DNA from 2 places in the Salicibibacter cibi genome. Region 2 is predicted to be linked to the other one. Evidence: a T-box and tRNA genes for the amino acid it is inferred to sense, from the RefSeq annotation. Region 2 holds a T-box; the other holds one or more tRNA genes.

Region 1 (14,821 bases), 840 kb from region 2:
TAGGGTCACTGATGACTTTTAAAGCGTCAGCCACTTCAGTGGAATTTAACCTTGTATTTAATGTGCTCATATGCATTCTCCTTTTCATAAGCATTATATAACTACCTTATTATATAAGTCAATCGCTATAAACAACTAGTCCTTTTCATCAAATTTTTTTGTTCTAAAGGTTGCATTTTCTTTCTATCAGGCATATAATTCAAGTAAATCAAAAAAAATTGATTTGAAATGAGGCATTGAACATGAAAGAAACCATGGCTACATCAAAAGTTGACCAAGATCAGCTTTTTCAAACATATAAAGGGAAATTTAAAGCCCTTGCGGATGAACTTCGTCTAAAAATCATGTATGAATTGAATCAACGTGGCCAAGTATGTGTTTGTGATCTAACAGACATTGTTGGATTACCACAATCGAAGCTGTCCTATCATTTAAGAATATTACTCGATGCGAATTTGATTCTACAAGAAAAAATCGGCACTTGGAATTACTATCGTTTGAATGAAACCGAAGTTAAAAACTTGTTATCCGAAGAACTCTGCTGTATTTTCTATCCAAATAGCCCCTAATCACTGGGGATTACTTTTTGATTATTTAATCAAAAAAAGTTGATGAAGTAATCGCTTATATATCAAAAAAAATTGATTTATAAGGAGCCAATCATGGATACCTTTTTAAGCTTCCTAAACACCTTTTTCATTCTGTTTTTAGAACTGACCGCTTTGTTTATACTCATTAGTTTTTTGGTCAGTTGGTTACAACAAAAGGTGACAGAAGATCGAGTTAGACGCATCCTTAATCGACCAAATAACTGGATTGGCTATCTCTATGGCGTAGGGTTAGGGTCACTAACCCCCTTTTGTTCTTGTTCAACGATACCAATTTTAGCAGGATTGTTATCTTCTAAAGCTCCCTTTGGACCGTCGATGTCATTTTTAATTGCTTCTCCTCTCTTGAATCCAGTGATCATTATCATGATGTTGACCTTGTTGGGATGGGAATTAACCTTATACTACGCAATCGTCATAACCATTTTTTCTATACTTATTGGTGTTGTATGGAGCGCTTTAGGTCTTGAGCAATCGGTGAAAGAAGTGAGAGTGAGAAAGAAAGGGAGTTCAAACGAAGATCAAAATATTTCCAAATGGAAGTTGGCTCTTCAAGATACATGGACGTTCTTTTATCCTTTATTTCCTTACTTGCTTATCGGCGTTTTTATTGGAGCATTTGTTTATGACGTCGTTCCGCAAGAATTTATTGTTCAATATGCCGGAGGAGATAATCCCTGGACGATTCCCATTGCATCAGTGATCGGGATTCCCATGTATATTCGCGCAGAAACCATATTGCCGATTGCGGGCGCCTTAGTTAGCCAAGGGATGGATTTGGGAGCTGTGATTGCCCTTTTAATCGGCGGTGCCGGGGCGAGTATTCCAGAGGTTATTTTATTAAGCAAATTATTTAAACGAAAATTAGTTGTGGCTTTTGTCGTTTCCATTTTGATTGTTGCTATTGGTACAGGATTTATCGTGCAGATCATCCTATAAAGGAGGTGACCCCATGGCCCAAAAAGAATCTAGCTTGAAGAACTTCTTCTCAAAAGCGAAGCCGACTCAAAAAGATTGTTGCAGTGTAGAAATTGAAGAAGTTGAATCCAGTCAGGAGAACTGCAGTGATTCTACCGATCAACAGAAGAAAAACGCGGAATAACATTGTGAAACGCAATGGATAACGACTGGTTTCGAACCGTGTTCAAGGGGCTTCATTTTAAGAAGTCCCTTGTTTTAGTTGAAAATACAATTGAGTGATCCAGAGATTTTTCGTTCTCCACGATGTAATTCAATCATCTCTCTTTTTCAAAAATAGCAAAAGGAGATGGCTGACCGATTGGACGATCATGCTTAGATAAAACCGAACTCGTGTCGGGCAGTCATACATATCGTAGCCAATTGCGTTCATATGATTCCTTTTTGGTTTTTCGTAAGAGTGTATCAGCAATATCTATGGTGGACATGTTTTGAAGTTCATTGGCGCTTAAATTCAGCCCCTTTTCAGCGATCATTTGCCGCCCAACGTCACGGATATAATCGTACATAATGTGGCCATCGGATGTGCATTGATACGCTGGTAATTCATGGACGGCAACATGTTTAACGGGTGCATCAATAAAATTAATGACATAACGGCCGCAAACAAGTAATCCATCTCCTGTTTCCCATGTATCCGGTTCATCCGGCGTTTGACCATCAACGTCGTTCGTACTTTTTTGACGGAATGTCGTTCTTTTATTTTAACCTCCCTCCTTTAGTTAGGGATTGCTGAACAACTTGCAGCTATCAGCTGAAGCCGCTTCCATGGCTTCGTTTTTCCGCTGAAGTCTCGCTATTGCAGCGTCATCCCTCCGTACGTTGCCCGAAATGCAAGGGTTTTTTTGTTTATAGGATGGATTTCCTTGCATCCAGCTTTGACAACACCAACGGAAAATGCTTATATGCCAGTCTTTTTCCGTTATTCAGCAGTCCCTAAATACCGAACTCCTTGCCAAACCATCATATTCAATACATTTTCGCGCCTGTTCATATTTTTATTATATCAACCACCGTGTCTTAGAATTATGTGAATCGATTATACTTCCTTGGACAAATTTTCTAATCAAAATATAAAAAAACCAACACGCTCAAAGTGTTGGTGTGTCAGTATCTTTATTGGTGCGGTCGAGTGGACTTGAACCACCACGGGATTTAACTCCCACTAGGCCCTCAACCTAGCGCGTCTGCCATTCCGCCACGACCGCAATTATAACAATAGAAAAAAGTCTTAAATCATACTAGTTATATCTTTCGCCAGGCCCTCAACCTAGTGCGTTGTGTCATTTCAATACAATAAAATGGTGCGGGCGGTGGGACTTGAACCCACACGTCGTAAGACACTAGATCCTAAATCTAGCGCGTCTGCCGATTCCGCCACACCCGCTTGTGCAACGTCCCCAGCCGTTCATAAGGGGATATAAATGGCTGGGCCAGCTGGATTCGAACCAGCGCATCTCAGGATCAAAACCTGATGCCTTACCGCTTGGCTATGGCCCAACAATAGAAATAAAGATGGCGGGCCTGACGGGATTCGAACCCGCGATCTCCTGCGTGACAGGCAGGCATGTTAACCGCTACACCACAGGCCCTTGTTTGATAATGTTAATGGGTGTTTCCCTTCCTTCTCATTCGTGAGGAAGACATGGTGGAGGGTGACGGGCTCGAACCGCCGACCCCCTGCTTGTAAGGCAGATGCTCTCCCAACTGAGCTAACCCTCCACTGGAAATGGTGACCCGTGCGGGATTCGAACCCGCGTTACCGCCGTGAAAGGGCGGTGTCTTAACCCCTTGACCAACGGGCCATGACGGATATCAGATGTCGGAGGCCGGATGTCGGATTTAATGTACGAATTGGCAAACCAATTCGATTCATTCCGGCTTCTGACTCCTGTAATCTGGAATGGCGGAGAAGGAGGGATTTGAACCCTCGCGTCGCTTGCGCGACCTACACCCTTAGCAGGGGCGCCTCTTCAGCCACTTGAGTACTTCTCCGCTGGCTCCACAGGCCGGACTCGAACCAGCGACCCATCGGTTAACAGCCGATTGCTCTACCACTGAGCTACTGTGGAATGTGAAATAGGTTTAGTTCGTTTTCGACAAATAAGATAGTACATGAATTCAACGAGCATGTCAACTCATAATTGCAAGCAATTGGAACTATGTATTCCGCTTTAAGCGACCTTTTATAATGTACCATAGGAACGTAGCATCGTCAACGCTCTTTCATGATTTTTTTAGTCTCCCACTGCAAGCCCCGCAAACGTATCGGGCCGTATCCATCGCTCGCTTCCGCGGATAAACATGGCCACAATCTTCACATCGATAGTAATATTTAACCGGCAGCGTTCTTCTCATGCCGGGAACCGTTTGGCAATGCCTGGATCCACCCACTTTTTTTAGCAAGTGTTTAAAATCCCTGTCTCTATGTTGGTAGCCCTTGTCCTCTAAATGAAGATGATAATGACACAATTCATGTTTGATAATCGACTTTAATTCCTCGCGGCCGAAGTGCTCTTCATGTTTGGGGTTTATTTCAATGTTATGGCTTGCAAGCATATAGCGTCCGCCGGTTGTTCTTAAACGTGAATTAAAGCGAATATGATGCCGAAACGGCTTCTTAAAATAAAGGTCGGACAAATTTTCCGTTAATCGTTGCAATTGCTCATCCTTCAATCTTGTTCGTCCTCTCTAAAGCGATAAATCATGCTCAACGTTTACAAGCCTTGCGGCATATAATAAAGGAAAGCCTTTAAGGTCTCATGAACAAGGAGGGATCTCAAGTGCCTTACTGGCTAAAAAAACAATTGGCAAAAGCCTATTTTGAAAAAAACCGCTATGAGATTGTCATGCTTAACCAATGTTGGTTCGCGTATTTGAAACGCAATGCTCCAACAAGCGCTATAACAATGGAAAATACGAAATAAGTCTCTTCATACATGTTATCATCCGAATTCCCGTTTTGGAAGAAAAAAACCTGCGGATGCTCACGCAGGTTTTTTCATCGTCAGTGCAATTCTTCCCTTTTTCAAATCAACATCATCCACCCACACACTAACGATGTCGCCGACAGCGACCACTTCTTGTGGGTGCTTAACGAAACGATTGGCAAGCTTTGAAATATGCACAAGGCCGTCTTCTTTTACTCCAACGTCAATGAATGCACCGAAATCGACGACATTTCGGACGGTCCCTTGGAGCTCCATCCCTTTCTCCAAATCCTCCATTGCCATAACGCCCGTTTTCAACAATGGCTGTGGCAAGTCTTCACGGGGATCACGATTCGGGCGAGCCAGCGCTTCCGCAATATCTTGCAACGTCATTTCTCCAACATCCAATTGTTCCGATACCTCGGAAGTATCAAGCAGCCCTACTTTTTCCTTAATCATAGTTGAACCGAGGGCATTTTCGAAAACGTCCATCTCTTGTAACAATTGTTTGCTAACTGCGTAGCTTTCCGGGTGGATCGGCGTTCGGTCGAGTGGCTCGTCTCCGTCTGAGATTCGCAAAAAACCGGCTGCCTGTTCAAATGTTTTCGCCCCTAAACGAGGTACCTCATTCAATTGCTTTCTCGTATTATACTTTCCGTTGTCTTCACGGTATTTGACAATTTGGTTCGCAACCGTTTTATTCAAACCCGACACATGTTGAAGCAGGCTTTGCGAAGCTGTGTTCACATCGACTCCCACTTGGTTGACCGCCGTCTCAACCACAAAATCCAGGGAACTTCCTAGTGATTTGGCACTGACATCATGTTGATATTGACCGACCCCGATCGATTGGGGATCGATTTTCACAAGCTCGGAAAGAGGATCCTGAAGTCTTCTTGCAATCGAAATGGCACTTCGTTCCTCAACTTCCAACTCGGGGAATTCCTTACGGGCAATGTCTGATGCAGAATAAACACTTGCACCTGCCTCATTAATGATCACATAGGCTGCCTCGGAATCCGATTCGGATAGAAACTCCGAAACAAACAATTCCGTTTCCTGTGAAGCCGTTCCATTCCCGATGGCAATCACCTTACACTGGTACTTTTCCAACAAGGATGCCAGTTCCTTGGCGCTTTTTTCCTTTTCATTTTTCGGAGGTGTGGGATAAAAAACACCCGTTTCCAACATTTTCCCCGTTTCGTCAATAACTGCCCACTTGCAACCGGTACGATAGGCAGGGTCAATGCCGAGAACCATTTTTCCCAAGAACGGCGGTTGCAACAATAATTGTTTTAGGTTATCCGAAAAAACACGAATCGCCCGATCTTCCGCTTTTTCGGTCAATTCATTTCGAATCTCTCGTTCAACTGCCGGGGCAATCAAACGCTTATACCCATCTTTGATCGCCTCTTGAACCATAGGAACAGCTGGCGATCCAAACCGCTTGATGACGAGATTTTCGATTTTATTGATTAAAAATGAAGCGTCTGCATCCACGTTCACTTTTAGAACGTTATCCTTTTCTCCTCGGTTCACCGCTAAAATCCGATGCTCAGGCATCCGGTTTATTCGCTCGGAATACTCATAATACATTTCGTAAGTACCAGCTTCATCTTTTGCGTCTTTTTTGCGTGCGGTCTGCAACTGCCCGTTTTGAAAGGTCAGTTCCCGAATCGTTTGTCGAACGGCCGGATCATCTGCCGTCCATTCCGCGATAATGTTATTCACTCCTTCCAATACAGCGGCACGATCGTTAAGATCCTCCTCCGGATTAATATATGTATCCGCTTCTCGTTCTACGTCAATCTCTCGCGGCAATTGGAATAGACGCGTGGCAAACGGCTCCAACCCTTTTTCTTTGGCAATCGTAGCTTTTGTGCGTCTTTTTTGCTTGTAAGGGCGATAGATATCCTCTACATCTTGTAGCTTGGTCGTTGAATGGACCGCTTCGGCCAAATCATCGGTAAGTTTTCCTTGCTCGTCGATTAAGCGAAGGACCTCTTGCTGTCTATCGTGAAGTTGATTCGCATATTGCCATTGGTCCAGCACTTCCCGAATATTCAGTTCATCCGCATTTCCGGTTTGTTCTTTCCTGTAACGTGCGATAAAAGGAATCGTGTTCCCATCCTCATGCAGATCAATAATGGCTTTCACATATTGTTGTCCCGTTGTTATGCTGTGGGCAATCCGCTCGATCGTCTTTCCTGTATCAATTGTGGCAGTTTCCAACGGCCATCCTCCTTTGTAGATTCAAACTAAACCGGCATACGAAAACCGCTTGTCTACGATCGACAAAACGGTTATTGGCTTTGGATATGCCCGGACACAATCGTTATGTCATCTTTTCGCGCGGTGTCATTAGAGCCAACCATATTTTGCATAAATTCAGAAGGTACTGCGGCGTACTGAACGAAGCAATCTTTCATATTACGCACTTCTGCACCATCGGAATATAAAGCAAATGAAACTTTTGAATCAAACGGATAATTGTATATTTTCGGTGTGATGCGACGTCCCGCAAGAAAACCGGTACCGGGGATTGGACGATAACACTCCCTATCATCAACGTTTAATATACAACCGATGTTTCCGATGTTCCCATATAAGATTCTTTTCGAATCATAATCGATTTTTAAAATCGTCATCACGACGCCCCGTTCTCCACATAGCGCTTCATTACAGGCAGAAAACAAGCCTTCAAGGCTTGTGCCGCCATGTTGTTTTTCAATGGTGTTTACGGCTATAAGAGCCGAACGGTTGGCATTTCCCCCACTCCCGAGGCCATCGGCGATGGCAACGAGAAAGTACCTGTCATTCTCAGTCATGTAGTATGCATCGCCGCATATCGAGTACCCATGTTTTACCTTTTGGTATACGGCGGTTTTTCCATTGAGATGTTCCTTTTCGACAATGTTGACCATCACAGACACTCCGATGGTTCGACGCGGATTGAATCACGCAATTTATGCAGTGCCCGCCGTTGCAAGCGGGAAACGTGCATTTGCGAGATGTCCAGGCGTTCGCCTGTCTCTTTTTGGCTTAGGTTGTCAAAATAGGTACAACGTAAAATTTCTTGTTCGCGGTCGGTGAGTACGGTAAACGCTTTTTCCAAAAGAAGGCGTTGGTCGGTCTTTTCAAAACCATCCTCCGTTGAACCAACGAGGTCCAACAACGTTACTTCGCTTCCTTCGGCATCCGCTTCAATGGAACGATCCACAGAAAGCGCCTGATAGCTTTTGCCCATTTCCATCGTTTCCAACACTTCTTCTTCCGTAACTTCTAAATAAGCGGCGATTTCAGACACTTGTGGCGAACGTTGGTATTCGGTTGTTAACTCTTCCACAGCGTTTTTGATTCTTGGCCCTAATTCTTTTATTCGCCTGGGCACGTGAACGCTCCACGTTTTATCTCTAATAAACCGCTTGATTTCACCTACAATCGTAGGAACCGCAAATGACTCAAATGATCGCTTGTAGGCAGGGTCGAAACGGCGAAGAGCAGCGAGCAAACCGATCATGCCGACTTGATAAAGATCGTCATCGTGGCCTTGGCTTCGGGAGAATTTACGCGCAAGCGATTGGACGAGTGAATCGTAGTGACGGATTAACGCTGTTTGAATCTCCTCTGTCGGATTTTGTTGAAAGCTTTCAATCCATCTATAAATTTGCGCTTCATCGATGTTTGTTGATTGTTTCTGTTTCGATTCCGTTGGTCCCATGCGCTACCCCATCCTTTTGAAAATACTTCTTCATTACAATGGCCACGCCTTTATTTTTTCTGATTTCGACGTCATCCATTAATGTTTCGATAAGGAAAAGGCCTAGGCCGCCTTCATTAAGTTTCTGGATAGGCTCCTCTGGCTTAATCGGACCCCTGTATTTTTTTAGTTCTTCTACATCTACATTTGTCCCATTATCGGCAATTTTGAACTCGACAAATTGATCATGGACATGAAACTGCAGCGAAATTAAACCTTCATCATCGTAAGCGTGATCAACGACATTCGTACAAGCTTCGGCAATCGCGACTTTAATATCCTCAATCTCATCATAAGTGTAACCAACTCGATTCGCAACCCCTGAAACCGTCAGTCTGACAACCCCTACATATTCCGGTTTGGCAGGTACCTTCATTTCAATGAGTTCCTCGCACACAGTCATTTCCCGGCACCCTCCCTTCGCTCCTCAATATCGATCACTTCATCAAGCCCGGTAATCGAAAAAAGTCGTTTCACGCGCTCATTAAGGGATACAAGACGTAGCGTTCCATTATTTTGATCCGTCGATTTCAACGCACCGACGAAAATGCCGAGACCCGTGCTGTCAATGTAATCGACGCCCCCCAAATCAACGGTGACCGATGGCTCCTGTGCCTCGACCAAGGGCATCAATGCTTCTTTTAATTGCGGAGCCGTATAAGCATCAATTTCCCCCGATACGAACATTTTCGTTTCATTGCTCAACGTTTCTGTTTTTACATCCAAGTTCATTTTATTTCCTCCTCTTGATGGATCTTCACGCGATGGTATTTTTATAAATAGATAAATGCATCTAAAATAAAACGGCCCGATAGGCCGTAATTGTTCATACCCAGTATTCTTTTAAGTTAAACGTTTCGCCGTAAAATAATAAGGGTAAAATCATCATGAAGTTGAAAGTCCTGCCATTTTTCCAAGTCTTGATAAACATGGTCAACCATTTCCTGCGCACTTTTATTTTGGTATAAACGAAGGAGTCTCATCAGCTCCTTCCGTTCCAGAAATTCGTCACCTGCCCTGCATTCCGTAACGCCATCAGACAGCAAGACAATATAATCCCCGGGAGAAATCGCCAATTGATACTCTCTGTATTGTGTGTTGCGGGAAATGCCGAGGGCCATCCCTTTGGCGTATAATTCTTCAAATCGGTCTTCATGGGAATTATAATAAAAACCAGGCTCATGACCGGCACCAGAATAAGATAAATGATTTGTACGGAAATCATAAGACGCATACATCATCGTCACAAACATGTGGGCGGCAATGTTTTGCTCGACAGTCCGATTCAAGCTTGCCAACAGTTGGCCCGGTTGCATTAATCCTTCAGGAAGGCTGTCCATCGCGTATTTGATCATTGACATGCAAAGAGCCGCGGGGACCCCTTTTCCGATAACATCGGCAATCGCGATACTGATGCTTTCCTTGTCCGGTTGGATGATATTATAGTAATCCCCATTCATCTTTGAAGCGGGGACACTGATCACTCCTATGTCTAAACCGTCGCTTTGCGGAATCTCCTTGGGCAAAAATGTATCTTGCATATTAGCCGCCACATCGATTTCCGATTCAAGCTCCAGTTGTTTTTGTTTCAGAATTTGGTGCTCGCGATATGCCATTCCGTAACCGATCATCACTTCCAACAAAAACTCGAACGATTTCCGTGTTTCAGGCGACAGATCGGGATACAACTCTTCAATGACTTCAAGATGAATGCTTACAATCTCTTCGGGCGCAATGTCTTCTTCAATAACTTTTTTGCTGAATTGTTGCGCATCATACAGGCTTTGCTCACTTTTTTGATGAAGAAAATTGTAAAGGATATGTTTGTAACTGCTTTGCAGCACTTGATACGCTTCCATCTTCACACCTCCCTACCGGAGCCATTTAATTGCGGTAATAACTGTCCCCTTGCCGGGCTCGGATTCAATATCAAATTCATCCATTAACCGCTTCGCCCCAGGAAGCCCTGCTCCCAGGCCATTTGATGATGAATGGCCATCTGTCATAGCCTCTCCTAAATTTTCAATGCCCGGTCCTTCATCGCGGGAAACAATTTTAATACCTTTTAAACACCCTCGCTCCACAACTTCCAAACCAATCATGCCATTGTCTGTATATAAATATATATTTCGTGCCAACTCCGATATGGCGGTTGCTATTCGAGCCTGATCCACATTGTTGAAACCTACTTCTTTTGAAAGCTCACGGCCGGCTTGACGCGCCGATACGATGCCCCATTCCGTTCCTATTTCAACAGAGGATTGCGTGCGCATGATCAACCCTCCAATTCCTCTTGCAATTTCTCAAGCCCTTGCTCCAAATTTAGTGCTGTAGGAACTCCGCTCAGTGTGACACCCATCTCAACTAATGTAATGGCAACGCTTGGCTGTATACCGGTCAAGACGACTTTCGCACCCATTAGATTGGACATTTCAACAACGTCACCGATTATTTTTGCTATATAGGAATCGATCATCTCAACGGATGTCAAGTCAACGACAATGCCCTCGGAACCTTCTTCATGGATCCGGTTTAATAGATCCTCTTGAAATTGAAGGGCTGTCTGGTCATCCAGTTCTACTTGAATCGAAATCAATAAATACTTCCCTAGTTTTAATATTGGTATTCTCATAATGCATGCCTCCGTACTAGATGTGAAAAGTAAGAGATGGGAGGTGAAAGGTGGGAAATGCAACCGGCATACCTACTCATTTTTCAGAAAAACCAACCTCCGGCTGTTTTATTTTGTCGGTATATGCGCGCGGAACTTCTTTAATCTCGCGATTTGTTATTTCCAAGGCTGCTTCGACGCCCTTTTGTAACGTACTTTTTGTCGAGAAATTGCGTAAATCGATCCCCAAACTGACGATTGTTTGGGCAATTTCAGGCCGTATGCCCACGAGAATGCAATGAACCCCCACAAGCCGCACTGCCTCATATACTTTAATAATATGGTGGGCAACCATCGTATCAACGACCGGCACGCCGGTAATATCAATCAATATCACTTGGGCACGGTTATCGACAATCCCTTGCAATACATTTTCCATGATATGCTGGGCACGCGTGGTATCAATCGTACCAATTAAAGACATCACGCTGACGTCGTCAAATACCGGAATCAGGGGGACGGATAGCTCCTTAAGCGCATGATTTTGTATGTGAATCACGTTTTCCCTCATTTTCGCAGACTCGTCCACCAATTTGCTGATTAAGTCATCCATCCGAGCCTCAAATTCCAAAATACGTTCTTCCGTATATGCTGCGGCCAAATCATTTCTAAGCATGCGCCGAAAAGCATGCAAACCGCGAATAAAATTTCCTAACGATAATTCATGATAGATCATACGTTCGGAAAGTCGCCGTAGTCGTTCTCCTTGCCCTCGCTCTTCGGTGTAGATGTCAGTTAAAATAATATCTATCATTTCAATTTTTAGTTCGTCTGCCAGAACCTCTGAAAGATGCGCATTATTAAATGCAAGTGGATCAATATCTTCTTTCCATCGAGTAATATAGTAATCTCTTCTTTGATGTATAAAATCTAGAACCGAAGAACTCATTCATATGCCTCCCATATTGCAATCTAACCCCGAACATTAGTATATAGATTAATTATTTCATTATTTATACATAAACGCAAACCCTACGTCCATAAAGTTCATGCGTGTCGACGCAAGACAAAAGGGATTCATACTTAGGGATTGCTGAACAACTTGCAGCTATCAGCTGAAGCCGGGATGCCGCTTCCATAGCTTCGCTTTCCGCGGACGAACGGTCGGCCAAGCCATTGCAGCATCATCCCTCCGTACGTTGCCAGAAGTGCAAGGATTTTTTTGTTTACAGGATGGATTTCCTTGCATCTAACTTTGACAACACCAACGGAAAAAATGTTTATGTGATGTGCCAGTTTTTTCCGTTATTCAGCAGTCACTAGTTAGAAAAACTTGGCTTCCGCCAAACTTTTATGGCGAAAGCCTTCGCTGCATTTATGCAGCTAAGAGAGAGTGATTTATACTTTCTTAGCTACCAAAAAAAGTTGCTACCGATCTTCATTGATCGAAGCAACTGTAATCCATAGGGGTCGTCTTATATAAAATGATAAGAGAAAAACTAAAGTTGGACCCCTTTGATATTCGTGTGATGAACCTGCGATTCTGCTTCCTCTTCCAACTGAAACGACTCATCTGCGATGTTCAAATTGATGGTGGCCATCTCAATATAGCCCCTTTGCATGGACTCCCGCACGACCTGTTTACGCTCATGCAAATACTTTGTCGCCGCTTGGTGAATAAAATCACTGCGGTTTAACCCATCGCGTTTTGTCATCCGGTCCACCTCTTGTAATAAATAGTTCGGAAGGCTGATCATAATTTGTCTGCCATTCTCCTGAGACAAGTTGGACACCCCCTGCAAACACCACTCGGACACGTTCTTTGATTACTCTGTACATATAATAGCATCCAGCCCCCCATTTTGCAAAACAGTTTTTCCTCATCTTGCTACCAAAAACTACGGGTTTTATCAGCGTAATTCGACGTGTTTCGAAAAATTCCTGCATAAATCTTAGAAAACTTGGCTTTTCGCCAAGCTTTTATAGCGAAAAGCCTTAGTTGCACTTATCTGCCAAAATTAATCATATTTTTTATGTGCCGTCAATGCTCATTTATGAAGCGTTTACTTATATACACGGGGGATCCTGGCATTCAGGGTACAAGGGATTTCATACGTGATGGTGGAGAGGCGTTCCGATACTTCTTCTATGCTGATTTCTTCACGTTCCTGCTTTCCGATTAACGTTACTTTCGTTCCTACCGGAGCTTTCTCGGGAAGTCTGATCATCATTTGATCCATGCATATTCTGCCAACAATTGGACAGCGCTTCCCTTCCACAAGCACTTCCCCCCCATTTGTCGCATTCGCTCTTAACCATCCATCCCCATAGCCGATCGGCACCGTTCCGATCCATTCTTCTTCGTTTGCTTGATACGTAGCTCCATAACTGATGAAGGTTGCCGGCTGTACTTTTTTTACATGTGTCAATCGGCTATGCAGTGACATTGCCGGTTTTAGAGGAACCGGAATATCCGACGCCGTCTCAACCGCGGGAACAAGGCCGTACATCGAAATGCCAAAACGGATCATATTATAATCATTTCCCGGGTAACGCAAACTCGCAGCACTATTGCTGTAATGAACATATGGGATGTGTCCGGCTGCTTCTTTCGCCAAAAGAACAAACGATTGAAACGCTTTTAATTGCCGGGACAAATAATCGCTTCCCCATTCATCTGCGGTTGCCAGGTGCGTAAAAATTCCGGTCATCTCAAACCTTTTGTCTTGCTTCAATAGCTTTATCATGTTCAGCAACGTCTGTTCATCCGTTAATCCAATTCTCCCCATCCCCGTATCACATTTAAGATGCACATGCAGCGGTGGATCCGGATCAAGATAGCTCCCCGCCTCCGCTAGCCACTCTTGTTGAAAAGCCGTAACTGCAATACGGTATCGTTGGGCAACAGATGCATCTTGGGGATGAATAGGACCGAGTATTAATATTGGGACATCTATACCTGCTTCCCTTAGTTCCAGCGCTTCTTCCAAAAGAGCCACACCAACCCATTCCGCCCCTGATTCGATCGCCGTTCGGGCAACGGTTATCGCTCCATGGCCATAACCATCCGCTTTTACTACTGCCATTACGTGAACATCCGGATGATGAAGCGTTTTAACTGCTTTCACGTTGTCTGCTATTGCGTTTACATCGACTTCTATCCATGTGTCTCGATACGAATTGACCTTATAAGTGTCCACAATGATATCTCCTTGTTTACCGATCTGTTCATTGTTTATTATTGGACGCTTTATCATCGATGTCAAGGTATCTTTTTATTATAGAGTAGGATAACCTTTCTCAAGGCTACCTCCGGGTAGAATGGCCACCCATTGGTGCCCTAAACCCCCTCAGAACCTGGCGTGCAGATTTCCCGCACCAGGCTCTTCAGAAATGGTTTTACAGCATTGCGTAGAATTTCAGTTTCCGATACGGAATTGAAATTTTCGGACGCAATAATGGAAACAATGTCCGCAACTCATGGAATTTCTCCCACGTGACATATCCTTTTCGACTCCGACTGCTTAACATTTTCCGCCAATACTTGACGGTTGCTTCGTAGACTTTAACAAGGGATTGAAAATTCCCAGCTACGCCGCCGTACTTCACACTAATGCATTTGGGTCTGCATCTCCGACTGCGGGTCTCTCGATTCTCCGCATCTCCTTGAGACACCACCTCACGATGCCCTAGATTAGTCTTCACCAGTTGTATCAGCACTCTGGTGGAAGGACTTTCAGCTTCGAGATCACATACTTTCCAGGATTTTCAGAACCGTGTTTACCCAAAGTAACGTGTCCCAATCCTTTAACAGTATGTTGAGTGTAGTTCCCTACACTAGGTGCGACTGCCCGTCGCACAAAAAAGACCCAGAAAATACTCTGGGTCTGGCCCGATTATATTACGGGACTATTTATTTTCGTTCATGCCGGGT
Region 2 (14,821 bases):
TAATATAAGTCAAGAGATGCAGTCATCGTTCCTGGATTATGCCATGAGCGTTATAGTCAGTCGTGCCCTTCCCGACGTTCGTGACGGCATGAAACCCGTGCACCGGCGCATTCTTTACGCGATGAACGAACTTGGGATGACCCCGGACAAAGCCCATAAAAAATCAGCGCGAATTGTCGGAGATGTGATCGGTAAATACCATCCCCACGGCGATAGTGCTGTCTATGAAACAATGGTGCGAATGGCACAGGATTTCAGTTACCGTTATATGCTCGTTGACGGACATGGGAACTTCGGTTCGGTCGACGGGGATTCTGCTGCCGCCATGCGGTATACGGAAGCTCGGATGTCAAAAATATCCAACGAGCTTGTTCGGGATATTCGCAAAGACACAGTGGATTATCAAGACAATTACGATGGTGCCGAGAAGGAACCTGTCGTGTTACCAGCGCGTTTTCCCAACCTGCTCGTGAACGGTGCATCCGGGATCGCAGTCGGAATGGCGACGAACATTCCCCCACACCAATTGGGAGAAGTAATTGATGGGTTATTGGCACTGAGTCAAAACCCTGAGTTAAGTGTGGACGAATTGATGGAGTACATTCCCGGTCCCGATTTTCCAACGGCAGGTTTGATCATGGGTCGGAGCGGAATCCGAAGAGCATACCACACAGGTCGGGGATCCATCACGTTGCGGGCCAATGCCCACATTAACGAACAAAAAAACGGCAAAGAAGAAATTATCGTCACGGAATTGCCATACCAAGTGAATAAAGCGCGTCTCGTTGAAAAAATTGCCGAGCTTGTAAAGGAGAAAAAGCTCGATGGAATCACGGACTTGCGTGATGAAACATCTCGCAACGGCATGCGCATTGTGATTGAACTTCGCAAAGATGCAAACGCCAATGTGATTTTAAACAATTTGTATAAATGGACGATGATGCAAACGACGTTTGGCGTTAATCTATTGGCCCTTGTGAATGGACAGCCGGAGGTCCTCAATCTTAAGCAATCGCTAAGCCTTTACCTTGATCATCAAGTGGAAGTTATTCGCCGGCGCACCCAGTTCGATTTGAACAAAGCAGAAGCACGCGCACATATTTTGGAAGGCCTAAGAATTGCCCTCGACCATATTGATGCGATCATCGATTTGATTCGCTCATCTGAAACGACCGATATTGCCCGTCAGGGCTTGATCGAGAACTATGATCTAAGCCATGAACAAGCGCAAGCAATCCTTGATATGCGCTTGCAGCGCCTCACCGGCCTTGAAAGGGATAAAATCGAAGATGAATATAAAGGGTTGATCGAGCGCATCACGGAATTAAAAGCGATTTTGGCAGATAATGAAAAAGTCCTCGATATTATTCGCGATGAACTGGGTGACATTAAAAAACGTTACAATGATGAACGCCGTACAGCCATTCATGCCAGCGAAAATGTACTCGAAGACGCAGATTTAATTCCGCAAGAAAACGTCGTGATCAGCATTACGCATGAAGGGTACATTAAACGCTTGCCGCTTACGACATATCGTAGCCAGCGCCGCGGAGGCCGTGGGATTCAGGGAATGGGCACAAACGATGGAGATTTTGTCGAGCATTTGTTTACGACCAACTCTCATCACACGATCCTTTTCTTTTCAAACAAAGGAAAGGTTTATCGCCTGAAAGCATATGAAGTTCCCGAGTTAAAACGATCGGCCAAAGGGATTCCGCTGATCAACCTTCTGCAAATCGAAAAAGGGGAAGAAATCAGTACAGTGATCCCGATTGAAAAATACCGGGACGATGCCTATCTATTGTTTATTACGAAAAAAGGCATTGCCAAACGAACCCCATTATCTGCATATGCGAATATTCGTAAAGGCGGACTCTTCGCCATTAATATCCGGGAAAATGATGAACTGCTCGGCGTACGTCTTACGGATGATGCCAGTGATGTTATTCTCGGCACCAAAAAAGGAATCGCCATCCGATTTAATGAAGACGATGTAAGGCTCATGGGCAGAACAGCTACCGGTGTTAAAGGGATCTCCCTTGACCAAGACGATGAAGTCATTGGCATGGACATGATTCAGGAAGATCAAGATGTGCTCCTCGTCACCAACAAAGGTTTTGGAAAAAGAACAAAAGAAGACGAGTTCAAAGTGCAAAATCGTGGCGGAAAAGGCCTAAAAGCATGCACGCTTACCGATCGAACCGGGCATTTGATCGCACTCAGAGTCATTTCCGATGAATACGATTTGATGGTAATGACAGAAAAAGGCATTATCATTCGTATCCATGTCAACGAGATCTCGAAACTCGGACGGTATGCCCAAGGCGTCATGCTCATTCGAGTCGATGAAAATGAAGAAGTTTCAACCGTAGCCCCCGTTGAGGCGGAAGAAATAGAAGAAGAAAATCAAGAAGAAGAGGAAAGCGCACCGGAAGACGATGAATAAATTGCAAACGGCCCAGACATCCGGTAGGGATGCGGGCCGTTTTTGGTTTATCAGCGGAAAATGATAATTTATCAGCCGAAAAAAGCAATATATCAGCCCAAATACCACATTTATCAGCCAAAACCCGGTGAAGCATTCATGGCGCCCTAAATGCGGGTTCAGCGCGCGTTTCAGGCGCTATGGAACCGTTATGGCGATCGAACACAGATCTTTTTTCGATTTTCGGGAACCATGAGCCGCCATGGCGACCAAACTTAGGCGCATCCCCGTTATTGGTCGATCCAACGTTCTAAATAACGGAAAAAGACTGGCACATAAGCATTTTCCATTGGTGTTGTCAAAGCTGGATGCAAGGAAATCCATCCTATAAGCAAAAAAACCCTTGCACTTTTGGCATCCCGGCTTCTGCTGATAGCTGCAAGTTGTTCAGCAATCTCTAGTCAGGAACACTCCCTGTGCTTCTTCAACGATAATTTTCTCACACAATGCAGCACAAGCTTTTACATAAGTCTCAATCAACGGAAGATCAGCCGAAGAACGTTGGGAGATTAACTCTCCCCACCATTCTGTTTCATAACGGTTAATCATACTAAGGTTATACAACAGCAAATAGTGGATCAATAAAGCCGGCAATGTCGCCTCTTTTCTTTTCGATTTGAACCGCGGATCATCACGGATTGTATCTTGGAGAACAGGAATTTGTAAAAAAAGCGTTGCCATTTGAAAGCGGTCTTGATTGGATGGCTCTATCTGATACATGTGTTCAAGCACATGGGGGAACAGTCCATGCTTCTGGATTTTAACCTCATCATCAATAAAACGATAATCTTTCCGTTTTCTTTTTCGAGTGGATACGCCGTGGGCGAGTACATTTGTTGTGGAAGGGTAAGTTGGGTCATAGAGTAAAATCAACGCTTTTATTAAATGGCTAAATCCATAAAATAAAAGCAACGGCTGGGCATGAAAAGGCATGCGTTGACTCTCTTCCAACAATGAACGACCTTGTTGCCACCGGTAGATAAACGGCAACGTGTTTTCATATGCGTATTTTTTCGTATATTTTTCCTCGTCGAAGAGACTTTGATAACGATGGTACAACTTTTTTGTTAATGTTTCCGTTACGGTAAATCGCTGAAAATCAGTAAATGTATGCAAAACACATTCCTCCGACGGACATACTTGTTAGAAATTTAGAACTTCTTAAAGAGGGACGATAAAAAAAGACAAGCGTGATAAAATAGAAGGAATAACCGAACCAAGGAGACTTACAAATAATCTTTCCGATTGTACGCTTTTTTACGCACGATCATTCAAAGAAAGGGTGAAAAAATGAGAGAGGATAAGTTTGGAAAACAAGGGTTAACCTTTGATGACGTTTTGTTGCTTCCGGACCGGTCGGAAATCCACCCCCGCGAAGTAGACATTCACTCCAAATTGACAGCGAAACTGCCGCTTAATATGCCAATCTTAAGTGCCAGTATGGATACGGTAACGGAAGCGGAAATGGCGATTGCGATGGCCCGTGAAGGTGGTCTTGGCGTCATTCACAAAAACATGTCCGTTGAAGAACAAGCAGAAATGGTTGACATGGTAAAACGTTCGGAGAGCGGCGTAATCACCAATCCCTTTTTTTTAACACCGGATCGGCAAGTATATGATGCCGAGCACTTAATGGGAAAGTTCCGGATTTCAGGCGTTCCGATCGTGGATGAGGATCAAAAACTTGTCGGGATCCTCACGAATCGCGATTTGCGTTTTATTGACGATTATGCGATTAAAATTGACGATGTTATGACCAAAACCGACCTTGTTACCGCTCCAGTCGGCACAACATTGGCAGAAGCGGAAAAGATCTTGCAACAGTATAAAATCGAGAAATTGCCACTCGTCGATGCGAACATGGAATTAAAAGGTCTCATCACGATTAAAGATATTGAAAAGGCGATTGAATATCCGAAAGCTGCCAAAGATGAACAAGGACGATTGCTCGTGGCGGCTGCCGTCGGTGTTGCCCATGACACGCAGGTCAGAATGAAAGCACTAGTAGGAGCAGGCGTGGATGCCATTATCATTGATTCGGCACACGGTCATTCACGCGGTGTGCTCGATCAAGTAGCGCAGATTCGCGACGCCTATCCTAACGTGATATTAATTGTAGGAAACGTGGCTACCGGAGCCGGCACAAAAGACTTAATACGGGCAGGTGCCGATATTGTCAAAGTAGGGATTGGACCGGGTTCCATTTGTACAACCCGAGTGGTCACAGGAGTCGGTGTCCCGCAGATCACTGCTGTCCATGAATGTGCTACGGAAGCGGAAAAGCATGGTGTCCCGATTATCGCCGACGGCGGAATCAAATTCTCCGGAGATATTGTAAAAGCCTTGGCGGCCGGTGCACATGCAGTTATGCTAGGGAGCATGTTGGCAGGGGTTTCGGAAAGCCCCGGCGAAACGGAAATTTATCAAGGACGTCAGTTTAAAGTTTATCGGGGCATGGGTTCCATGAGTGCGATGGAAAAAGGAAGCAAGGATCGATACTTTCAAGAAGACAATCAAAAGTTTGTACCGGAAGGCATCGAAGGGCGAACGCCTTATAAAGGACCACTAGCAGACACGCTCTACCAACTAACGGGTGGTATCCGTGCAGGTATGGGTTATTGCGGGGCACCCAACTTAGAAGGGTTGCGCAACGATGGTCAATTCGTGCAAATTACCAATGCATCCTTAAAAGAAAATCATCCCCATGATGTTCAAATTACGAAAGAAGCACCGAACTATAGCATCTAAAGATTATCAAGGGACGATCATAGCGAGCATTTCCCAGGAAATAATCTGTGGAAATGCTCTTTTTTTGGCAGGTAAGAAAGTATAAATCAACTTTCTTACCTGCATAAGTGCAACTAAGGCTTTCGCCATAAAAGCTTGGCGAAAAGCCAAGTTTTCTAATTTTTAAAAAGGAAGTCCCCGTGTTTTTCCGCCGCTAGCTATTGTAATTGCCGTAATTAGGGATTGCTGAACAACGTGCAGCTATCAGCTGAAGCCAGGATGTCGCTTCCATGGCTTCGCTTTCCGCGGACGAACGGTCAAGCCTCCTCGCGCAAAACCGGCGCTGCGGGGGCTTGACGCGTCCGTTTTTCCGCTGGAGTCTCGCCATTGCAGCACCATCCCTCCGTCCGTTGCCAGAAGTGCAAGGGTTTTTTGCTTATAGGATGGATTTCCTTGCATCCAGTTTTGACAACACCAACGGAAAATGCTTATGTGCCAGTCTTTTTCCATTATTCAGCAGTCCCTAATTATTCGCTGATATCAACGATAGAATTTTGGTGAAGAGTCTTAAAAAATAATTCATTTTTTCGCTTAAATGTTTGCTGCCTTTTTTAGGATCATTATGATAAAATAACGTTTGGGAAGTACACCTTGGAGGTGCCAAGTGATGAAAAAATGGACGAGTATAGTAAGCGGTGCGACTTTGTTTCTGGCTTTAACAACAACAACAGAAGCACAAACCCCGGAGATTGAAGCTGAAGCCTCGATTTTGGTGGATGTGGAAACCGGAAAGATTTTATATGACGATGACATAGATGCATTGTTGCCAATGGCGAGTATGGCAAAAATGATGACGGAGTACCTCGTCAATGAAGCGATTGAAGAAGGCGATCTAAGTTGGGATGAAGAAGTTTCCGTCAGTGAAGAAGTTGCGGATTTATCACAGGATGAAAGTTTATCCAACGTCTATTTGCGAACCGACCAGACGTATAGCATTGAAGAGTTATACGAAGCTATGGCGATTGAGTCCGCGAATGGCGCGACGGTTGCGCTTGCGGAAGCTGTCGCCGGCTCAGAAACGGATTTCGTGGATATGATGAATGATAAAGCTGCGGAGTTGGGAATCGAAGATTATGAATTCGTTAATTCCAGCGGATTAAACAATTCGTCGATGGAAGGCAATCATCCGGAAGGGACCGATGCAGACGCTGAGAACATGATGTCTGCTCGGGGAACGGCTCAGCTTGCTTATAACCTGATCCAGGATTATCCTGAAGTATTAGACGTCGCGAGCACTGAAGAAATGGTTTTTATGGAAGGCAGTGAGATGGATGAACTGCCGATCGCGAATTGGAACCATATGTTGGGTGGGACTGATTTCTCACATGCATATGAAGGCGTGGACGGCATAAAAACCGGCAACACGGATGCTGCAGGTTTTGCATTTACAGGGACCGTTGAACAAGACGACACCCGTTTATTGTCCGTTGTTATGCGTACGGATAGCATGGATGCGCGTTTTGAAGAAACGGCGGTATTGTATGATTACGGGTTTGATACCTTTACAACCGAAGAAGTAATTTCTGAAGGAGAACAGGATGATGAAGTCTCGACATTGCCGGTTCCCGATGGACAGGAGCAGGAAGTGTCTGTCGAATCCGGATCCGCTTTATCCTTGCCTATTATTGAAGGAGAGGAAGAGATGTATTCAACTTCCGTGACGGTTGAAGAAGACCTGCTCGACGATGATGGAGCATTGAGTGCACCGCTAGAAGCTGGTGAGGAATTGGGCTATGTAACGGTCACTTATGAAGGCGAAGATGAAGAAATGTATCTCACGGATGAGATGGAAAGCAATGTCTCTGTTCCACTCGTTGCCGGGGAAGATGTAGAACGGGCGAATTGGTTTATTCGATCGATGCGTGGGATCGGTGGTTTCTTCTCCGGGCTTTGGGATCAAACGACAGATACGGTGGGAGGTTGGTTTTCGTAGTTTCCCTATCGTACTAAGCGTGTTATAATAGGAAAAAAGCTTACCGGAGGGAAAGGCATTGGCAGATACAGGTACAGATCGCGTTAAACGAGGAATGGCTGAGATGCAAAAAGGCGGCGTCATTATGGACGTTGTCAATGCAGAACAAGCAAAAATTGCCGAGGAAGCAGGCGCCGTTGCCGTTATGGCACTTGAACGTGTTCCTTCAGATATACGAGCCGCGGGCGGGGTCGCCCGGATGGCAGATCCAAATATATTGGAAGAAGTGATCGAAGCGGTGAGCATTCCGGTCATGGCGAAAGCGCGGATCGGTCACATTGCGGAAGCGCGCGTGCTGGAAGCGCTCGGCGCTGATTATATCGATGAAAGCGAAGTGCTTACACCTGCTGACGACATCTACCATATTGATAAGAGCACTTATACCGTACCGTTCGTTTGCGGCGCCCGCGACTTGGGCGAGGCGTTACGCCGCATTGGCGAAGGCGCGTCGATGATCCGGACAAAAGGAGAACCGGGCACGGGCAATATTGTGGAAGCTGTCCGTCATATGCGCATGGTGCAGGGGCAAATTAAAAAAGTAGCGGCCATGTCCCGTGATGAGTTAATGACCGAAGCGAAGAACTTGGGAGCCCCTTACGAACTTCTCGTTTCCATTCAGGAATCGGGCAAGTTGCCGGTCGTCAACTTTGCTGCCGGCGGGATCGCTACCCCCGCAGACGCGGCATTGATGATGTCGCTCGGTTCCGATGGTGTTTTCGTAGGATCCGGCGTATTCAAATCGGATGAGCCGCAAAAATTTGCACGCGCCATCGTTGAGGCGACGACACACTTTGAAGATTACGAATTGATCGGCCGTCTATCAAAAGGCTTGGGAACAGCCATGAAAGGCATTGAGATATCCAATATCCCTGAGCCGGAACGTATGCAAGATCGCAGTTTATAAGAGTAATGAGGAAACGATTCGGCAATCCTAATGAGAGATGGAGGTGAGCGCAGATGGTGAAGATCGGTGTGCTTGCACTCCAAGGCGCTGTTCACGAACATGCGAAGAGGCTTGAAAGTGAAGGGACAAGCAAAGCAGTTCTTGTCAAAAGAACTGAGCAGCTTTGGGATCTTGACGGACTTATTTTGCCTGGAGGCGAAAGTACAACGATGCGACGGCTGATTGACCGTTATGATTTTATGGACCCGCTCCGTCAATTCGCCGCTTCCGGGAAGCCGGTTTTTGGCACATGTGCCGGCCTTATTCTAATGGCAAATGCGATTGAAGGAGAAGAAAAAGGGTATCTGGCGTTCATGGATGTAACCGTCGAACGAAATGCTTTTGGCCGCCAAAAAGAAAGTTTTGAAACGGAATTGTACGCAAAGGGAATCGCGAATGATTTGATTGCTGTTTTTATACGCGCCCCTTTAATCACGAAAGTTGGAACGGATGTTGAGGTTATCGCTTATCATCAGGAAGAAATTGTCGCCGCAAAACAGGGACAATTTCTTGCTTGTTCGTTTCATCCTGAACTGACAGATGATCATCGTTTTCACCATTATTTTGTTGACATGGTAAAAAACGCAAAAAAAAACGTCGTATAATAATGAAAAACGTAGAAGGACATGAGTATGCTTGGCGCTGATCCAGAGAGCCGGTGGTCGCTGAAAACCGGTGAGGCAAAAAGCAGAATCCCGTCTGGAGTGGATGCCCGAAACGATTATAGTAAGGTTCCCGCTTGCCGGCGTTAAGGCATTTGAGCCGGTTTGTTTCACGTGAAACAAACAACGAGGGTGGTATCGCGGAAACGTCCGTCCCTAGAACAGGGGCGGTTTTTTTATTTTATTTTAATAAAATGGAGGTTGATGCACATATGTTGGATATTAAGTATATGCGCCAAAATGAAGAAAAGGTAAAAAAAGTGTTGGCGGAACGAGGCATAAAAGCAACAGAGGTTGAACAGACAATCGCTTTGGACGAGAAGCGCAGGGATTTGATCGTTCAAACGGAAGAAAAGAAGAAACAAAGAAATGAAATTTCACAGCAAGTGGCTGAAAGAAAAAGGGCGAAAGAAGATGCCGGCGATTTAATCGCACAAACGAAAGAAGTGTCACAGGCAATTAAACGGCACGATGAAGAATTACGCAACATTGAAGAGAACCTTCAACAGTTTATGCTTTCGTTTCCCAATCTGCTGAATGAATCTGTTCCCGAAGGCGAGAGTGAGGAAGACAACGTTGAAGTGCGCCAATGGGGAACACCAACGGCATTTTCTTTCACACCGAAAGCACATTGGGATTTAGCCGCTGAGCATGATCTGCTTGATTTTGAACGTGCCGCAAAAGTAACCGGCAGCCGTTTTGCATTTTATAAAGGGGCAGGCGCACGGATGGAACGGGCATTGATCCAATACATGATGGATGTACATGCTGATGAACATGGCTATACGGAGACGTTGCCTCCTTACATCGTGCATCGGGACAGCATGATAGGAGCGGGGCAGTTGCCGAAGTTCGAGGAAGACGCCTTCAAGCTTGAAGACAATCCATACTATCTCATTCCAACATCCGAAGTGCCGGTCGTGAACATACACCGTGACGAGATTCTCGATGGGGATGACCTAAATATTAAATATGTGGCTTACAGCGCTTGTTTTCGAGAAGAAGCCGGTTCAGCCGGACGCGATACGCGAGGGTTGATTCGCCAACACCAATTCAGCAAAGTGGAATTGATTTGGTTTACGAAACCGGAAGATTCTTACGAGGCCCTTGCCGCGCTTACCGGCCATGCCGAAAAAATTTTAAAAGAACTACAACTCCCTTACCGAGTCGTCGATCTCTGCAGCGGTGATATCGGTTTTGCCGCGGCGAAAACGTACGACCTAGAAGTGTGGCTGCCGAGTTATGAAACCTACAAAGAGATTTCTTCATGCAGCAATTGTGAAGATTTTCAGGCACGGCGAGCCAATATTAAGTTCAAGCGCGAACAACAAGGAACGGCAGAACATGTTCATACCTTAAATGGTTCAGGACTTGCTTTAGGGCGAACAGTGGCCGCCATCATGGAGAATTACCAGGAAGAAGACGGCAGCATAGGCATCCCCGTTGTTTTGCAACCATATATGGGTGGGAGAACACAGATATGAAGTGACATTTCCAAGCGGAGTCGGGAGGTTCATCGGCTGCTAAAAACCATCCTCAATAAGTAGGGATTGCTGAACAACTTGCAGCTATCGGCTGAATCCGGGATGTCGCTTCCATGGCTTCGCTTTCCGCGGACGAACGGTCAAGCCTCCTCGCGCAAAACCGGCGCTGCGGGGGCTTGACGCGTCCGTTTTTCCACTGGAGGCTCGCCATTGCAGCACCATCCCTCCGTACGTTGCCAGAAGTGCAAGGGTTTTTTGCTTATAGGATGGATTTCCTTGCATCCAGCTTTGACAACACCAACGAAAATGTTTATGTGCCAGTCTTTTTCCATTATTCAGCAGTCCCTAAGTAGTGACGACACTCAAGAGAAACAATTTTCGGGATACTAGTGCAGGAATGATCGAATTATCCGGTCACATCCAAAGGAAATATCAAAAAAGGAGGACAGTCACTAGTCATTATGGCTGAATTTCCTTACACTTGATGATTTTACCTCAGGCGCGTTGATTTACCTTAAAATACCTTCTGGCATGAAAAAGAAAACTGTTTAGTATCAGATAAGTCCTTTCGAACATGATCTGCGGACTCAAAACAGTGCTCAGAAGCCAAAGGAGTCCTCAGGTCTGGGTTTTGGGAGCCGTAATGGCTGGGCGAATACCAAATTAATCCGCAAATGTATGTAACATAACACGGTATGTTTAATACCCTTTTCGTCTAAACCCTTTTGTTGGAAAAATACGGATAATCAACGCGCCTGATTTTACCTTCCGGTTGTTCCACATGACTTACTCATGGCACCTCTGATTGGATTATTTAACCTTCGAGTGGTTCCACATGACTCACTCATGACACCTCTAATTGTGGTAATTTCCCTTCTAGAGGTGTCATAACGGGGATTCCCGGGCGTTCTCTTCACGGAAGCTAATATTAAACGTGCCTTCTATTTTTGGTATCCCAACGACTGGGTGGAGATCTGGCACGTTTGGCACGTTTCCTAAATTTGGCGCCAGCTACCGAAGGTTCGGATTCAAACCATAGTTATCGACCGGCTTAAGCTGCTACAGCGCGAGTAAAGGTATCAAAGACTCTCGTCAATGACCGAACGTCTTTACTTTTCTTGATTATTCGTCGCCACAAGCCGGATGTGGTCATTTATTGCCATCATTCCCCACTTACCACGTGATGTTTCTCCTTCACAAAAAATAAACTTAAGAAAATCATTGATCTTATGGAAATGAAAAAGTATAATAAATTCACTATAATCATTACGAAATTGCCAAAAAAATTGAGCTATTTTGTCGGTATAGAGTATTTTATTTTAAAGAAAATGATGTGATGCGAAGATGGAATTGGATCAAACAGACTTCAAGATTTTATCAATGTTACAAGACGACGGCAAATGTTCGTACAGCAAGATTGCAAGGAACATCGGTGTCAGTGAAGGTACGGTTCGCGGCAGAATTAACAAAATGTTAAAAAACGATATCTTTGAATTTATTATCCATACGAACCCGTATAAAATCGGCTTGCATGTTCAAGCCATCATCGGGCTGGAAACAAGGGTTGGCTATCATGATTCCATTGCATGTCAATTACAACCCCATCGGTCTGTCCGTTTTATCGGGGCATTTTCCGGAAAGCATGACCTCATCATGCAAGCTTTTTTTCAGAATAACGAGGAATTAATGGCGTTTGTCGACCGAACATTGTCGGGGATTGAAGGCATTATAAGCGTTGATGTGAACGTCGAGCTCAAACAATATAAAGATACGTTTTCCTATGTTGATTGACCTGAAATATGACAATTTTATCAAAAGAATATTGTGAATTCCGTGAAACATCCTTATAAATGGGAAGCGGCCCATGAATGATGAGATAGTCATCGATGTTGAAAACATCTTTTTTTAGCAAAAAAACAGAATTGCCCGTCGTTGACGATGCTAGCTTTTCGCTAAAAAAAGCAGAGGCAACGGTCATTGTCGGGCGTTCGGTTCCGAAAAGAACATGAAATCCCTTTCCATTATGGGAAGTCGCAACGTTCGTTGTTATTTATCGGTTTTACGCGAGAAGCCTCCTAGTTCCTACGAAGTGTAAAGTGGGGAAGGGATCGCCTTGATACTGGCAAGTCGTACGGTTTTCTCATCAGCATTGCCATTAGACGCATACTGTCGTATAATAGGCATAAGCTAAAAAAGCCTGTGAATGCTAAGCACACACAGGCAATCATAGAGCCCGTGACCCAAAGGTTGCGGATTCACCGTTTTTCTCGGATAACCGCCCGCATGGCTGTCAAACTCAGGGGCGGTTATTTTTGTCGTCGTTTTTGTCTTTAGCGATGAAGTATACTAGCGTGGAAACCGTGACGCATAGCATTAATGCTTCATACGTTGTCATGACAATTCACCTCCCTCCTGTCCATTAGGTATGGACATTAGAGGTTTAACGGTGAACGACCGCCTCCTGAGAAACGAACTCTATGTCTTTATATTACCATATTTCCATAGGAATTCAGATATTTTTCACAATGTATCGATTAAACGCTTTGTACCTTGACTACAACATGGATTCGTTTAAAATGAATGAAGGATTGATTAAGCATTAGAAAGGCTTTAGCCATGGAAAAAACGAAAGTAATGTTTTTTATTTACGAAATGGGTGCGGGTGGGGCGGCCAGAACGTTATTGAATATCATCAATCATTTGGATCGCACGCGCTTTACGCCTGTATTGGTGACGCTAAACTTTAGCGGGACGTATGAACAGGAATTGGCCGAAGATGTCACGTTTATTAAGTTGGAGACAAAGCGGTTGCGAAAGGCCATTTTTCCGTTGGCGAAGGTGATTCGGGCGGAAAAACCTCACATCGTTTTTAGCACGCAATTTCCCGATTTGAACGTTGCTGCGATACTGGCCAACCTTTTTTCCTTCACGCGCGCGAAAAGCATCGTTCGCGAGGCGGATCATTTTGGCGGAGGGTTTCGAACGAACACAAGGTTGTTTATTACCGGGTTCTTTTACAAATGTTCCCGGCAAGTGATTTCGTTATCGGAAGGCGTAAAAGAAAACCTTGTCCGACGCTATAAAATAAAGCCCGGCCATATACAGGTGATTCATAATCCGATCGATGTTGAAAATATACAAGCGAAAATGAATGAAGAGATTGATGCGGAACATCGGAACTTATTTGCAACGGAAGACAACGTCATTGTGACAGCAGGACGACTCGTTGAACAAAAAGACCAGCAAACGTTGCTGAAAGCTTTTGCGGCCGTGCACGCACGCATCAAAAGCCGTTTGGTCATTCTAGGAGAGGGACCGTTACAAGCGACGCTAGAGCAACAGGCGGCTGAGCTAAACATCGGGGAACACGTGCATTTTATCGGCTTTCAAAGTAACCCATATCGTTATTTTCGCCGAGCGGATGCCTTCGTGCTTGCTTCTAAACATGAAGGCTTCAGCCATGTGATTGCCGAAGCATTGGCAACCGGAACGCCTGTCGTTTCCACCGATTGCCGCTCGGGTCCGGCGGAAGTGCTCAATGATGGTGAATTCGGCTCCCTCTGTGAAGTCGGCAATGACGCGCAAATGGCAGAACAGATTGCGGAAGTCCTATCCCTTTCGGAAAAAGAACGAACGGAATGCGTGGGAAAGGGCTATAAACGGGCAAAGGATTTTGACGCGGGACAGATTGTGGCGCAGTATGAAGAAACATTCCTGCGAACGTTAACGTAAGGGTGCATTCGTATGAGCAAAAAAGTCGTGCACATGACCTCGGTGCACCATCCGTTTGACACGAGGATTTACCATAAAGAGTGCCTGTCGCTTCAGCGCGCGGGCTATGATGTCACGCTGATCGCTCCTGAAACCGATGCCGAAAGTGAGATCAACATCGTTCCTATTAAAAAATATAAAAATAAATTTTTGCGAATGGCGTTTTCCACTTATCAGGTGTACAAACAGGCGAAAAAGCTGCAGGCGGACGTTTATCATTTTCATGATCCGGAACTGTTGCCGGTTGCTTGGTTGCTGAAGGAAAAAAATAATGCCGTCATCTATGACATACATGAAGATTACGCGACGAGCATTATGCAAAAGGAATATCTTCCTCGGCTATTACGAAAACTGATTACGAAGGCGTACAAAAAGATGGAGAACGTTTTCGCCCGGGATATGGACCTTTGTTTGGCGGAAAAATATTACCAGGAGCTGTATCCGAGCGGACAAGTGATTTTAAATTATCCGCTGCTTAATCAATCGCTGTTAAACCGAGAGGTTAGCGAAGACACCGGACAACCTGCAAACAAGGTTTTGTATACGGGAAATGTTGATGTCGATCGGGGGGCGTATATACAGGCACGATTACCGCTCATCGACAATGAAATCACCGCTTATTTTTTTGGCAAGTGCGCAAGTGAAGTGGCCGCCAACATGTATGAAACGGCCGGTGACCAAAAGGATAGACTCATCATTGAAGGAATTGATCGTTAC

Evidence for each region. A T-box is a leader RNA that pairs with one kind of tRNA and senses whether it is charged. The one in region 2 lies ahead of serS (serine--tRNA ligase), so its partner is inferred to be a tRNA-Ser.
Region 1: it encodes a tRNA-Ser, which carries the amino acid that the T-box ahead of serS (serine--tRNA ligase) is inferred to sense. The anticodon was not compared.

Annotation. Positions count from the first base shown of each region.
Region 1 covers NZ_CP054706.1:843,236-858,056, reverse strand. The annotation lists gene HUG20_RS04265 (ArsR/SmtB family transcription factor) at 1-70, opposite strand, end outside; gene HUG20_RS04260 (ArsR/SmtB family transcription factor) at 243-569, shown strand; gene HUG20_RS04255 (permease) at 660-1,547, shown strand; gene HUG20_RS04250 (alcohol dehydrogenase) at 1,561-1,710, shown strand; gene HUG20_RS04245 (hypothetical protein) at 2,059-2,196, opposite strand; tRNA gene HUG20_RS04240 (tRNA-Leu) at 2,707-2,794, opposite strand; tRNA gene HUG20_RS04235 (tRNA-Leu) at 2,889-2,973, opposite strand; tRNA gene HUG20_RS04230 (tRNA-Gln) at 3,012-3,086, opposite strand; tRNA gene HUG20_RS04225 (tRNA-Asp) at 3,103-3,178, opposite strand; tRNA gene HUG20_RS04220 (tRNA-Val) at 3,233-3,308, opposite strand; tRNA gene HUG20_RS04215 (tRNA-Glu) at 3,317-3,391, opposite strand; tRNA gene HUG20_RS04210 (tRNA-Ser) at 3,491-3,581, opposite strand; tRNA gene HUG20_RS04205 (tRNA-Asn) at 3,584-3,658, opposite strand; gene HUG20_RS04200 (SprT family protein) at 3,813-4,262, opposite strand; gene cmpA (cortex morphogenetic protein CmpA) at 4,370-4,513, shown strand; gene HUG20_RS04190 (Tex family protein) at 4,574-6,748, opposite strand; gene HUG20_RS04185 (PP2C family serine/threonine-protein phosphatase) at 6,820-7,440, opposite strand; gene sigB (RNA polymerase sigma factor SigB) at 7,440-8,237, opposite strand; gene rsbW (anti-sigma B factor RsbW) at 8,191-8,679, opposite strand; gene HUG20_RS04170 (STAS domain-containing protein) at 8,676-9,008, opposite strand; gene HUG20_RS04165 (PP2C family protein-serine/threonine phosphatase) at 9,125-10,135, opposite strand; gene HUG20_RS04160 (anti-sigma regulatory factor) at 10,148-10,549, opposite strand; gene HUG20_RS04155 (STAS domain-containing protein) at 10,552-10,908, opposite strand; gene HUG20_RS19365 (STAS domain-containing protein) at 10,985-11,836, opposite strand; gene HUG20_RS04145 (hypothetical protein) at 11,999-12,136, opposite strand; gene HUG20_RS04140 (CopG family ribbon-helix-helix protein) at 12,387-12,644, opposite strand; gene alr (alanine racemase) at 12,951-14,087, opposite strand; gene HUG20_RS04130 (LolA family protein) at 14,821-14,821, opposite strand, start outside.
Region 2 covers NZ_CP054706.1:6,440-21,260, forward strand. The annotation lists gene gyrA (DNA gyrase subunit A) at 1-2,446, shown strand, start outside; partial or broken gene HUG20_RS19840 (YaaC family protein) at 2,873-3,079, opposite strand; partial or broken gene HUG20_RS19845 (YaaC family protein) at 3,182-3,601, opposite strand; gene guaB (IMP dehydrogenase) at 3,776-5,233, shown strand; gene HUG20_RS00050 (hypothetical protein) at 5,477-5,671, opposite strand; gene HUG20_RS00055 (D-alanyl-D-alanine carboxypeptidase family protein) at 5,880-7,205, shown strand; gene pdxS (pyridoxal 5'-phosphate synthase lyase subunit PdxS) at 7,264-8,148, shown strand; gene pdxT (pyridoxal 5'-phosphate synthase glutaminase subunit PdxT) at 8,202-8,792, shown strand; T-box leader at 8,796-9,010, shown strand; gene serS (serine--tRNA ligase) at 9,062-10,333, shown strand; gene HUG20_RS00075 (hypothetical protein) at 10,418-10,615, opposite strand; gene HUG20_RS00080 (Lrp/AsnC family transcriptional regulator) at 11,678-12,124, shown strand; gene HUG20_RS19285 (hypothetical protein) at 12,220-12,342, shown strand; gene HUG20_RS00085 (glycosyltransferase) at 12,950-14,065, shown strand; gene HUG20_RS00090 (glycosyltransferase) at 14,078-14,821, shown strand, end outside.